4 regions of the Halalkalibacter kiskunsagensis genome follow, and region 1 is predicted to be linked to each of the others. Evidence: riboswitches for the same ligand, from Rfam matches in the RefSeq annotation. Region 1 holds a riboswitch; each other region holds the start of a gene.
What was found. Region 1 has a riboswitch for thiamine pyrophosphate ahead of SLH51_RS19795 (acetylornithine deacetylase). Riboswitches for the same ligand answer to the same signal wherever they lie in the genome.
Positions count from the first base shown of each region.

Region 2: linked by a shared signal. The riboswitch ahead of SLH51_RS18990 (ABC transporter permease) and the one ahead of SLH51_RS19795 (acetylornithine deacetylase) in region 1 are both predicted to bind thiamine pyrophosphate.
Region 3: linked by a shared signal. The riboswitch ahead of thiC (phosphomethylpyrimidine synthase ThiC) and the one ahead of SLH51_RS19795 (acetylornithine deacetylase) in region 1 are both predicted to bind thiamine pyrophosphate.
Region 4: linked by a shared signal. The riboswitch ahead of SLH51_RS13895 (LuxE/PaaK family acyltransferase) and the one ahead of SLH51_RS19795 (acetylornithine deacetylase) in region 1 are both predicted to bind thiamine pyrophosphate.

Region 1 is NZ_JAXBLX010000045.1:4,605-7,992, reverse strand. Features, by position in the region: gene SLH51_RS19805 (ABC transporter ATP-binding protein) at 1-88, opposite strand, end outside; gene tenA (thiaminase II) at 81-755, opposite strand; gene SLH51_RS19795 (acetylornithine deacetylase) at 745-2,043, opposite strand; TPP riboswitch at 2,173-2,273, opposite strand; gene SLH51_RS19790 (S8 family serine peptidase) at 2,772-3,388, shown strand, end outside.
Region 2 is NZ_JAXBLX010000040.1:16,475-19,862, reverse strand. Features, by position in the region: gene SLH51_RS19000 (alkaline phosphatase family protein) at 1-568, shown strand, start outside; SAM riboswitch class I at 729-844, shown strand; gene SLH51_RS18995 (peptide-methionine (S)-S-oxide reductase) at 936-1,313, shown strand; TPP riboswitch at 1,444-1,556, shown strand; gene SLH51_RS18990 (ABC transporter permease) at 1,619-2,398, shown strand; gene SLH51_RS18985 (ABC transporter substrate-binding protein) at 2,416-3,388, shown strand, end outside.
Region 3 is NZ_JAXBLX010000016.1:60,001-63,388, forward strand. Features, by position in the region: gene SLH51_RS11220 (hypothetical protein) at 93-404, shown strand; gene SLH51_RS11225 (2-hydroxyacid dehydrogenase) at 490-1,467, opposite strand; TPP riboswitch at 1,622-1,736, shown strand; gene thiC (phosphomethylpyrimidine synthase ThiC) at 1,870-3,388, shown strand, end outside.
Region 4 is NZ_JAXBLX010000022.1:25,663-29,050, reverse strand. Features, by position in the region: gene SLH51_RS13900 (acyl-CoA reductase) at 1-1,064, opposite strand, end outside; gene SLH51_RS13895 (LuxE/PaaK family acyltransferase) at 1,061-2,179, opposite strand; TPP riboswitch at 2,271-2,378, opposite strand; gene mtaB (tRNA (N(6)-L-threonylcarbamoyladenosine(37)-C(2))-methylthiotransferase MtaB) at 2,490-3,388, opposite strand, start outside.

The DNA of each region.
Region 1 (3,388 bases):
ATGAATCTAGAATGAGGAATGATTGTTGACTTTTGCTTTCTTTATAGTGAAAACTGACCCCTTTTAACTGTAAAGATGGTTTACTCATCAGTTGGCCACATTTCCTGTTTGTATGACATGTCCCAGAACATATACTCAAAACGCGTCGTATTTAAAAAGATTTCTTCTAGCTTCTCAAGTTCTAACTCAGGTTTTCCTTCTGTTAGCGTATCAAGCAGGTCAATGCACCAATGAGCTAATTCCCCAAACTCTTCTGAAGAGTACATTTGAATCCATTCACCGTAAAATTCATGCTCGTTTGCTCCTGGTCTTTCATTTAATTCTTTTCCAATTTCCCAATAACTCCACATACAAGGAAGAACAGCAGCCACAAGATCTGCTAATGTCCCGTTTTGACCAACGTGTAACATGTAATGTGTGTAGGCAAGAGTTGTTGGAGCTGGTTTGGCTTGTTTAAACTCTAATTCTTCAATTTCAAACTTCTTTGCATACTTTAAATGAAGAGACATTTCTTCATTTAAAGTTGAATCTAATAATTTTGCAAACTTTCCCATCGTTTCAACGTCTTCTGCTTTCATTGCACCTAAAGCAAAAAGCTTTGCATAATCAATTAGGTACAAATAATCTTGAATCATGAAGAAACGGAACTTCTCACGATCAAGTGTCCCGTCTCCGATCCCTTGAACAAAAGGGTGAGCATGATTCTTTCTCCAAATTGGTTGCAATTTCTCATACAAACGTTCACTAAATTTCACGTGTCCGCACCTCTTTTTTAGATTGATTTGTCCAGTTATAAATAAATGTAGTAAGTACTTTTGTATAAGCAACAAGTTGCTCAATCGATACCTGCTCATTAACAGAATGGGCGTTTAGCAAATCGCCCGGACCATATATAACTGTTGGGATCCCTGCATCTCCTAACCATCCACCGTCTGTTACAGTTGGCGAAACATCAGAGATTGCCTCTTGTGCCGTTATTCGTTGATGAGAACTAGCTAATAACTGGACTCCTAGATGGTTGGGGTCTACTTCTAATGACGGAAAAATCTCTCCACGCTCTTCGATCATCGATGTTCCACCCCAAGTAAACGTAGGAGGATTCTCACGCAACCAAATATCACCTTTAGCTACATTGAGAATGTGCTCTTCTATCTCATTAGCTACTTGCTCATATGTTTCATTTGGATAGAAATGCACTGTAATCCACAACCTACACTCATCTGCAATAAACGCAGCATGCCTTCCCCCCTCGATCACTGCTGGATTGATCGTATTTGAACCTGGTGGGCACCCTGGATAGCTTTTTGTTATGGCCCAGTGGCGCTCTAACTCTCCAAGTCCTTCCATTACTTTCGTCATTTTTTCGATCGCACTTGCGGCTACTAAATTGCCACCAGCATGAATCATGCTTCTTCTTGTAGCATCATGGTAAGTTTGATTGCTTTTCACTGTGATCCAACCAGTGATGACGCCACCTTGTCCTTGAATATGTAAATCACTTGTATCAACAACTATGGCAAAATCAGCGCTATATCCACGTTTGCAGCATTGTAGTGTACCAGCTTCGCCTACTTCTTCTCCAATGACAGATTGAAATAAAAGATCACCACGTAATTGAATACCCGCTTCACGAATGAGTTTAATTGCAAATAATGCCCCAGCTAATCCACCTTTCATATCAGCTGCACCACGTCCAATGACAACTCCATCACGGACGATCGGAGTAAAGGGATCCAACTCCCACTCTTCATCATCACTTACTTCAGCAACATCCATATGTCCATTAATTATCAAGCTGTTATGTGAATTAGAAGCCGTTCCTTTCAAAAGCCCGACTACGTTAGGATCATTCGGGTATATATCCCACATATCAATCTCAAACTCTAACTCTCTTAATAAGCTAGCAACATATTGTTGGGCTTCTTTCGTATTCCTTGCTGGCGGTGCAGGTGTTTGAAAAGAAATGAATGTTTTTAGTAAGTCAATCATCTCACCTTTTCGTTCATCAATTTCCTTTAATATGGCATCTAAACTTTTTGACACGTCCTATCCTCCTTTTGAAACCACTTTCTCATAATACGAACACTCAATGTATCTCATAAAGACGCAAAAAAACCACTTCAATTTCGCTCGAAGTGGTTGAGAACATAAAAGTATCCTTATTAACAAATAAACTTTCATACACTTCTTCCCTCCGCTAGTTCGAACTAGATCAGGTTATAAGGGTTAAGATAACTATCTCTCTCAGCTAAAAAGCACCCCTAGTAGTGATTGCTATTAAATTTAAAACTTACTACTATTAGTTGTACCATACAATGGTAACAACATCAACAAGTTACAGATAGCTAACTTATCATTCACTTACCTTAAAATCATTTAAACAATATGCATTTTTTCTTACTTTTATAAATCAACCATTCGAGAAACGAATGATAGAATCGGCCAGTACTTACTTTCCACCTAGGTTCATCCGCCTATTCATTTTTGCTAATGTCTATGTTATACCTCATAACTTCTTTCATTTTTCAGTAATAAATCCGCTACATTTCATTTTAATAATACTTTTAAATGTCTATGGACCTAATTATACATATTTCGCGACTCTATAATTTCGCACTTGGTAATATTATCTCATTTTTATTCAATAAAAAGGTTATTACTTTCAAATTATCGAATTTTCTCAAATATCATGAGGGAATGTGATCAACTGGAGGTAATTTAAGATACGATCAGTTACCCACAAATCAAAAAAAAGGAGTTGTTTCAGAAATATGCATCAAAAATTTCATAAGCTCGTTATGTATTCACTTATTTTCTTAATTACGATTGCGGGTTTTGCTCATTTTGGTGGAACAGTTGCAGCTAATCAAACCGCACCCGAACTCGCTTCTATTTTCACTGATATCGATTTGAGTTCCTCTAAAGAAATAACTGTTATTGTTGAGATCGAAGAACCATCATTACTCGAGGCAAAACATCGCAGAAAAAGCCAAACGAAACAAAAACTACAACGAGAACGAAAACAAGTCATTTCTGACTTACAACAGCTATCTTCTTCGAGTAAAGTAAATCGAGAATACGACTACGTATTCTCAGGATTCTCTGTTGAAATCGCAGAAAATGAGATACCTAATTTATTATCGGTAGCTGGGGTGAAAGCCGTTTATCCAAATGTTACATATCATGTTGCATCCGTTAGCGAAGCAACACCTATTGATCCTGAATCTTTCAGTCCTGATATGATGGCTAGCGCTCCTTTTATTGGTTCTGTTGAAGCTTGGGATGAAGGTTTTACAGGTGAAGGTGTAACAGTCGCTATTATTGATACCGGAGTCGATTATATTCATCCTGACTTAGCTCATGCATTTGGTGATTATAAAGGATACGA
Region 2 (3,388 bases), on a different contig from region 1:
ATTGAGTAAGGGTGTGCGAAAAGAAGATCAAGTAGTGTTAGCAAACAATTTGAGGTCATGTTTTATCTATTCATTAAATACAGACGATGTACCACTAACAGAGATTGTCGAGAAATTGAAAACAGAGGAACGCCTCGATATGATCTCCTGGAAGATAGATCAATGGATTCATGTTGCTGCGGGTGACAAAAAAGAAAGCTTTCAATTTAAAGAAGGTGGACAAGTAAAGGATGAATTCGATCAAACTTGGGAGATTAGGGGAGATCATTCTATTCTTGATTTAACTATAACGGGAAACGATGTCACTTTCGGTGATTTTCCTGATGCTCTAAAAAGGCTTCATAGCACTCTTCATTCTCATGAAGGAGACTTTGTAGTTATATCAGCAAAACCAGGGTATGAGTTAAGAGGGGAAGTTACTCCTTCTCATGCGGGAGGCGCTAGTCATGGAGGATTTCATAAAAATGATTCTTTGATTCCGATGCTGGTTACAGGGACAGAAACGACACCTGATTTTTTCCGTATGGTCGACTTGAAAAAGTGGATTTTAGACCTTACTAGTTCATAACTTAGCAATCAAAATAAATAACTATTAGGAACAAGAAAGAGCCAACAAAAAGGCAACTTTTATCATTATTTTTAAAATATTACTTGAATTTTAGCTAAGTGGTTGATAAGATTAGTATCAATAAAGTTGTTAAAGAATAAAAAATTAAATAGCGATAAACTTCTTATCCAGAGTGGTAGAGGGACAGGCCCTATGAAACCCGGCAACCATCAAGTCAAAATATTGACTTGAACGGTGCTAATTCCTGCAAAGGTGTTAACCTTTGAAAGATGAGAGCAATGTATTTAATCATACTAACCTCTCTTTAAATTAAAGAGAGGTTTTTTTGAATGGATGAGAGGCTTATCGCTCAGGAGGAGCGATAATAATGGAAAAAGCAGTGTTTGGTGCAAGTGAATTTTTCAGTCAAAAAGCGTTTATTACAGTTTTTCGTGGTATTGAATATGTTCAAATAGGGCATTTAAAACGGGCCAATGTAGATCTAGTAGAAATATGGTTTGATCCTTGGAAAGTATCCTATAACGAATTATTAGATTTGTTTTTTGACTTGCATGACCCAACAATTAGAGAAGGTCAGCAAGTTAAAAATCAATCATTCATTTTCTTTTCTACTATTAATCAATTAACTATAGCTAAACAAAAGAAAAACGAACTAAAACATATTTTAAAAGATGAAATTATTACAGAAATTACCCCAGTATGGGAACATATTAATAGCTTGGAAGAGATCCAACGAATATCTTAATTAAACTTCACATGAAAGAATATTTAAGTTAACTGTGAAGCATTACACGACGAGTAATCTTGTTCAGTTGGAAAGAACGGAATATTGCTGTAATTCAGAATGTGTGTTACGCTTTGAAAGGAAAAATTATGAAAATTAATAGGGGAGCTATGAGGCTGGCTGAGAGGATATCCCGATGAAGATATCGACCCTTTAAACCTGATCTGGGTAATGCCAGCGGAGGGATGTTTATTAGAATTACATGTGAAATGTAAGTCTACACGCCTCTGTGGTGTGTAGGTTTTTTTTTGCGAAAGGAGGTAAACATGGTTTCTTTACGTCAGTTTGTCCGTTCAGCTGCACCTGCGATCAGCGCTATTTTAATTTTTCTCGTGTTATGGGAAGTGGTTGTTAGGTTTTGGGAGATTGAAAACTGGATTTTACCAGCTCCCAGTTTGATTGTTCATACGTTGTTTCAAACGTGGCACCTATTACCGGAACATATTTGGATGACTACGAAAGAGGCGGTGCTTGGATTTTTATTAGGGATTGCAGTTGCGTTAGTGATGGCTTTTATATTAGATATCTCACCGTTTTTACGTAAAAGTTTTTATCCAATTCTCTTATTTTCGCAAACGATTCCTATTATTGCGATTGCACCTTTGCTAATTATTTGGTTTGGGTACGGAATCCTCCCTAAGGTGCTTGTCGTAGCTTTAGTGACTTTTTTTCCGGTTGTCGTTAGTGTAGTTGAGGGGCTGCAATCAAGTGATCGGGATATGATTCGGCTTGTTAGGTCAATGGGAGGGTCATTTTGGCAGGTATTTTATTCTGTTCGATTCCCACACGCGCTTCCTAATCTATTTACAGGGTTGAGAATCGGAGCGACTTATAGTGTGTTAGCAGCTGTTATTTCAGAGTGGGTTGGTGCAAGTTCTGGGTTAGGAATTTATTTAATAAAAGCTCAAAGCTCGTTTGCAACAGACAAAGTCTTCGTTGTTATTGTGATAATTTCACTATTAAGCTGCCTCTTATTTTTAGTTGTTGTTATCCTAGGTAGAGTTATGATGCCGTGGAAACATAAGTCTCACAAATATAAAAAATGAATTAAGGAGAGAATTCGATGTTAAAGAAAGTAAGTACCTTTTTGTTATTGATTATCATGCTCGTTTTAGTTGGTTGTAATCAAGTAGAAGAGCCGAATCAAAGTGAAGAAGTGGAGTCGGAAATCGAATCAGAAGCTGGGGGAGAGGTGCCGGTTGAATCTTCAGAATTAGTTGAAGCAACCTTTATGTTAGATTGGGTACCAAACACGAATCATACCGGTATTTATGTCGCCAAAGAAAAAGGGTTCTTTGAAGAAGAAGGAATTGATTTAACGATTATCGAACCGGCGATGGAAGGTGCTGTACCAATTGTTGCGGCAGGACAAGCCGATTTTGGGGTCGGATCCCAAACTGGTGTGACCATTGCTAGATCAAAAGATATTCCAGTCGTTTCGATCGCTGCTGTGATTCAGGAGCATACTTCTGGCTTTGCTTCTCCAGTTGAAAAAAAGATTACATCACCAGAGGATTTTGAAGGGAAAACATATGGCGGTTTTGGAGGTGCTGAGGAAGAGGCGATTTTGAACACTGTTTTAAATCAGCATCATGTTGATCCTTCTTCGGTAGAAAATGTCATTGTTGGATCAGCTGATTTTTTTGCAAATACGAAGAGAGACATTGATTTTCAATGGATTTTTTATGGTTGGACAGGAATTGAAGCGGAAATTCGCGGTGAAGACATTAATATGATTTATCTTAAAGATATTGATCCTGTCTTTAACTATTATTCTCCTGTTATTTTTAGCAGCGATGCTGTAATTAAAGAGAAGCCTGAACTCGTTGAAAAATTTGTAAGAGCTATGTCAAAAGGATATGAATTTGCGATAGAACAACCAGATGAAGCAGCGGAGATTTTAATTGCTGCTACCCCGGAAACAGATGAAGAACTTATTCGTGCGTCACAAAATTGGCTAAGCCCGCGTTATCAAGGGGGGGCAGAAAAGTGGGGCATTCAAAGTGAAGACATTTGGGATAATTTTTCCTCTTGGA
Region 3 (3,388 bases), on a different contig from region 1:
TTGTTTTTTTGTTAAAAGTAAATGACGTTTTACACATATTCAGGTCAATTAAAGGCACAAACTAAGGAAAATAAGAAAGGAGCGAGGTCAAAATGCCGATTTATAATAGCAACACAGGAGCTAGTTCAGGTAGTCAACAGTTTCCTCTTCTCGGTCTTTTTCATACTGATTCAGAATCAGTAAAAGATGCTCATGATGCATATGATGTTTACGTGAATGAAGAATATGTTGGAAAGAAAATTCTAATTACGGAATCAGAAGAAGTGGAAGATGTTGTTGATTTCTTAAAAAAACAAGGTGTACAAAATATCTCTGCTGATTTAAACGGCGATCACTATGTAATAAGAACTAAAGATGAAGATCACGTTAAACACATACTTGATACGTATTTGCAGAATCGGTAATAAAGCCCTGCTATGACAAAGGCCATAGCAGGGGTTTACAGCAAGTCTTTATATACTTACTCTTTGAGTATATGAAGACTTTATCTTATATAGGCCACAATTCTTCGTTTATTAAACTTGGCGCCTTCTTCCGACTTAGTCCAGCATGTAAGTTCTTTGCTGCGAGCTTTGACATGTTAAACTCGCATTCGGTCGTTGATGACCCGATATGAGGAAGTGTGACGATGTTTTTCAATTGAAGCAATGGGTTATTTGGGTTCGTCGGCTCCTGTTCAAATACATCAACCCCTGCTGCATGAATATCTCCGTTTTTAAGAGCATGATAAAGTGCATCTTCGTCAACATTTTTCCCGCGGGAACCATTAATAAAGATCGCAGTCTTCTTCATTTTCTTAAATTCAGCTGCACTCATCATTTTGTATGTGTCGTTCGTTGCCGGAACCATTAAGCAAACGAAATCGGATTGATTTAGAAGGTCGTCAAGCTCACAATAAGTAGCTTTATACTGTTGTTCGACTTCTATGTTCCTTGAACGATTATGATAAAGAATGTCCATTCCAAAACCAAAATGGGCTCTTTGCGCTATAGCACGACCGATATTGCCCATTCCAATGATTCCTAATGTTTTATGATGTACATCGACACCATATTGGTCTGGTTGAAGCGAGATATCCCACTTTCCAGCTTTAACGACATGATCCAATTCTGGGATTCGTCTCGCTGTAGAAAGCAGCAGTCCAAATATGGCATCTGCCGTCGTATCATCAAGAACACCTGGTGTATTGGTAGCCATAATCTTGCGTTTCGTTAGCTCTTTAATATCTAAATTATCATAGCCAACGGATACATTCGAAACAATTTTTAGGTTGGGTGCTAAATCTAATAATTCTTTGTTTACTTTCAAGGCAAGACCAATAATTCCATCGGTTTCTTTTAAGGCTTGATCAAACGCTCGATTTCCTATGTATTCATGGTTTTGGAAGCTAGTTAGGTCATAGTTTTTTTCTAACTCTTTAATTACGCGATCATCTACGCGCATATACACAAGTATTTTGGGTTTCATATGATACACCTTTCTGTGAGTTGTAATCATTCATTAAACAGTACCATATAATTTTGAATGTCACCAATGTTGACTTAGGCATTTAGAGCTAATTCCCAAAAAAGTATTTGATTATTCTTTCCTTTCCTATATACTTATAACGAAAACTAATTTAATAGATAACTAGGGGAGTCCAATAAGCTGGGCTGAGAAACAAGAGCGTGAAAGATTGTTGACCCTTTGGACCTGATCTGGCTCATACCAGCGTGGGGAAGTTTAGAATGTTTCATTATGATCATACTTCTTTCATTTAGCCGGGTCCAACCATTTACTTTGGTTCCCGGCTTTTTACGTATCTTCATACTTCCTTCTTTTTATGTTCACAGATCTCGTCCTTTCTATTTTAAAAAAGGAGAGATTTTCATGTCCACACCATCATTGAACGAGAAAAACATTTCCATTATGTCTAGCTTTTCTGGTAGTAAAAAAGTCTATGTCGAAGGATCAAGACCTGACATCCGAGTGCCTATGCGTGAAATTGAACTAAGTCCGACTACTGGTACTGTCGGTGAAGAGGAAAATCCTCCAGTACGTGTCTATGACACAAGTGGTCCGTATACCGATCATCATTATGAAGTTGATATTACAAAAGGGCTTCCTGCTTTGCGGAGTACGTGGATTAAAGAACGTGCAGACGTCCAAGAGTATCAAGGTCGTGAGATTAAGCCTGAAGATAATGGATACATAAACGAAGATGATCCGCGTGCGAATGATAACGTGTTTCCTCGTTTAAAGCGTATGCCATTACGAGCCAAGCAAGGAAAAAATGTGACACAACTTCATTATGCGAAAAAAGGGATTGTTACGCCTGAAATGGAGTTTATTGCAATTAGAGAAAACCTCGACCCAGAATTTGTTCGTGATGAAGTTGCGAAAGGGAGAGCAATTATTCCTGCAAATATTAATCATCCAGAAACAGAACCAATGATTATCGGGCGTAATTTCCACGTGAAAATTAATGCGAATATTGGGAATTCTGCGGTAACTTCCTCCATTGAAGAAGAAGTTGAAAAAATGACATGGGCGACTCGTTGGGGTGCAGATACGATGATGGATCTATCAACGGGGAAAAACATACATACAACTAGAGAGTGGATCATTCGAAACTCAGCAGTTCCAGTAGGCACCGTGCCTCTATATCAAGCATTAGAAAAAGTAAAAGGAGTTGCTGAAGATCTAACGTGGGAAGTGTATCGTGATACATTAATTGAGCAGGCTGAACAAGGTGTCGATTACTTTACCATTCATGCGGGAGTACTCCTTCGCTATGTTCCATTAACAGCAAAGCGTCTAACAGGTATTGTGTCGCGAGGTGGGTCAATTATGGCTCAGTGGTGTTTATTTCATCATCAAGAGAATTTCTTATATACTCACTTTGAAGAAATTTGTGAAATCATGAAAGCATATGATATTTCCTTTTCTTTAGGAGATGGTCTTCGTCCTGGGTCAATTGCAGATGCAAATGATGAAGCACAATTTGCAGAGTTAGAAACACTAGGTGAACTTACAAAGTTAGCGTGGGAGCATGATGTTCAAGTAATGGTCGAAGGACCAGGACATGTGCCAATGCATTTAATTAAAGAAAACATGGATAAGCAGCTTGAAATATGTCATGAAGCTCCATTTTACACGTTAGGCCCATTAACAACAGACATTGCACCAGGTTATGATCATATTACTTCGGCGATCGGTGCAGCGATGATTGGCTGGTTTGGTACAGCAATGCTTTGTTATGTGACACCGAAAGAACATTTAGGTTTGCCAAATCGTGATGATGTCCGTGAAGGAGTTATTACGTACAAAATTGCTGCACATGCAGCTGACTTAGCGAAAGGTCATCCAGGAGCACGTGTCCGTGATGATGCTTTGTCGAAAGCTCGAT
Region 4 (3,388 bases), on a different contig from region 1:
AATTCTAACACTGTCCGCTGCTTCATAATTGCATGATGTTCTTCGTCTTTTAACGTCGCACGCGGATGGGTGTGCTGGAAATTGTCCATTTCATTTGCAAGCATTTGAGCAAAATCATGTGCAGTATACATGCCACCCCGCTCAACGAAAAACACATGTGGCGATAAACAACCTTGCTGATCAAACCAAGAAACATCATAAGAGGCCAATTTCGCCGTCTGCCACCCTTTAGTTGCAGCTAAACATTCTTTCGTAATCACACCAAAGCTCACTTTATGCCCATGTGAATGAAAGCTTGCATGAGGTGGTATTTTCTGTCTTACTGTTTCAATTGTCTCTTTTCCACCATAAGCAATGACAGCATTCGAGGATTGAAAACTAATCGATTCAAGCGCCTCATCTCCACCCTTCCACCACAAGATAGCCATTGCATCTCCTAGTCTATCGTCAACTTCGGCAATTGTTTTGGCGAACAGCACTGGAAATAACGGTTCCGAAGATGACACTTTTCCGATTGTTGCTGACTTAAGTAACATGCCGGCAGCCAAGCTCCAAAGTGGCAAGGCTGGAACATTGCCTGAGAAAATATGAGTAATGAGCCTAGGGCCGTATGCTCGGTGCACTCCTCCTGATTTGCGCGGACGGAATTCATCTAAAATAAGCGGGTTAGCAAAGTCTTCATCAATCATGCGCTGCAATTTTTCTTTCCGAAATTGTCTAAGGTAACGACTAATAAATAAGCGAATCATTTCACGATCATAGCCTGTAATAATTGGTAATAACTGCTCTGCTAGCTTTCGTAACTCATAATCCGGATGTAACCACTTTTGAACAGCCTTATCAAAAATATCAATAATCTCATTCGTTTTTAGTGTTTGCACGTATTCTAATTGTTGTTTTTTTAGTGTTTCTGCAATTTTCTCCAAAAGGTCTGGTGTCAATTCAGGCATGTGTAATTCGACCGATTCACTATGATTTTCAAACGTCAATACCTTATAGGACGCTTCTTTAAGCAACTGCTTGCATGACGTCGGCACATGAAAACAAGAAAAGCGTGTCGTCATACAACATCTCCCCCTGTTTTCTTTGCAGCTGATAAAAACTGTTCAACGGCTAACGAGCACCCTTTTGCCTCTGCACCTTCAGCCCTACCTAACAAATAAAACCCGTCTTTTGTTTTGATTCCCATATCTTCTGTTAAAATTGCCATGACAGAATTAAGATTAGCAAGGTCATAATGAACGATAATTCCTTTTTCCCCTAGTGGCTTCTCTTGCATTTGTTCAATATCAATCACAAATGTCCTTACCCAATGCGGCGATTTTTTGATTGGGTTTAGGAGATCAATCTCATTCTGAAGAAAGTTTACGTCATACATTTGTGAACTAAGCTCTGTCATTCCGTACATATTGAGACACATCTCTAATGGCAAAGAAAACAACTTGCTCATTTTTTGCTTAAATTCTGTTGGAGTCATCTCTCTAGAACGGCCCTTTGCCCCACCTGTATCCATTAGACGACTTTTGGGGGGCAAAGTAAAATTGATTCTCCTTCTGCTACATTCATCTAGTAAGTGGATAAAAGAAAAGGTTGCTCCTATTACTAATACTGGTTCTTCATTCTCTTCTACAGTTTGTAGTGCCTCAATCAGTCTTTCTACTTGAAACTCATCTTTACTAAAAGCATAGAAACTATCCTCTGATCCAAACGTTTCTTTAGCTATATGTAAGTAATGCGCTAGAGAAGAATTAGGCATCACTCCTTCTGTCGGGAAGAGCACAAACATTTTCATTGTTTCTACATCTGGTATGATAGATTCTTTAAAAAATGTTTTCATTGAAAAGTCATACGTCTCTAAATCACGGTGATAATTTTTTCCGCGTTTTTCTGGATTTGTTGTTCCACTTGTCATAAATAGCGCTTTTGTTTCATCAATCGGATGGCTAGATAACGTCGTGAGTTTAAACGCATCAATAGGAACAGGAGGAATATCAGTGTAATGTTTCACTGTTCTCGGTGACACACGACGCTTCCTGCAAAACTTTCGTAATGGTTGATTATGTTCATATTGAAATTGAAACACCTTTAATGCGATTGCATTAAATTCTTCATCACTTGACGTAGGTTGCTTAATAAAATTAATAACCTCTTGTTTTATTGCCTCATAATTCTGTAACACTATAAACACTCCAATTCTAAAATACAATAAAAAAAACCGCTTCGAATTTCGAAAGCAGTCATCATTCTTAACTATAAAATAACAATAGCTTATTTTATGATGTCCACTTCCCTACGCTACTTTGACATAGTTCAGGTTCAAAGGGTCTAAAGCGATGATGCTTTAATCTCAGCCTTTTTCGGCCCCCCTAGTGGGTTAGTCTTATCTTGTTGTTTGTCCAATCATATCATTTATGGCTTGGTCTTACTACAAATCAAAAACATATCCATTAGAGAGAAAGAGGCTGACCCTTTAGAGACAGCCTCTTTCCTTATCCATTTACAACTTGTTTTGCATGGGTATCCTCTATAACGCGAACAAATTCCCCTTGATTAAAAGGATAACCAGCTTTGGTAATTTTCACTTTAACAAGCTTTCCAATCATCTCTTCTGTAGCAGGAACTTTTACTTTTAAATAATTATCGGTATAGCCAATGAACAACCTACTACCCTTATCATCTTTATCACGTTCTTCTGGAATTACTTCAAGAACTTCACCTTCAAAGTTTGAAGCATATTCCTTTGCGAGTTGATTCGAAAGTTCAATTAAACGATGAACTCGTTCACTTTTCACTTCTTCATCAACTTGATCTTCCATTCTGGCTGCTGGTGTTCCCGTGCGTTTTGAATATGGAAAAACATGAAGTTCACTAAATTTATGCTTCAAAATAAAATCATAAGTCTCTTGAAATTCTTCTTCTGTCTCTCCAGGAAATCCAACAATTACATCTGAAGTAACAGCTAATCCAGGTAGAACTTCCTTTAAACGATCTAGACGTTCTCCAAAGAACTCCATTGTATATTTACGGCGCATCCGTTTTAAAACCGGGTTTGAACCAGACTGAAGCGGAATGTGCAGATGACGTACAACTTTTGTTGATCGGTCAATCACATTGATCACTTCATCTGTAAGCTGACTAGCCTCAATCGAAGAAATCCGAATACGTTTCAACCCTTCTACTTGTTCCAGGTCTTCAAGTAAGCGAGCAAGACTGTAATCTTTTAAGTCTTCTCCATAGCCACCTGTATGAATTCCTGTTAAAACAATTTCTTTGTATCCAGCCTCGACAAGTTGTGTCGCCTGCTTGATCACTTCTTGCGGGTCACGTGAACGCATTAGACCACGTGCCCAAGGGATGATACAAAATGTACAGAAGTTATTACAGCCTT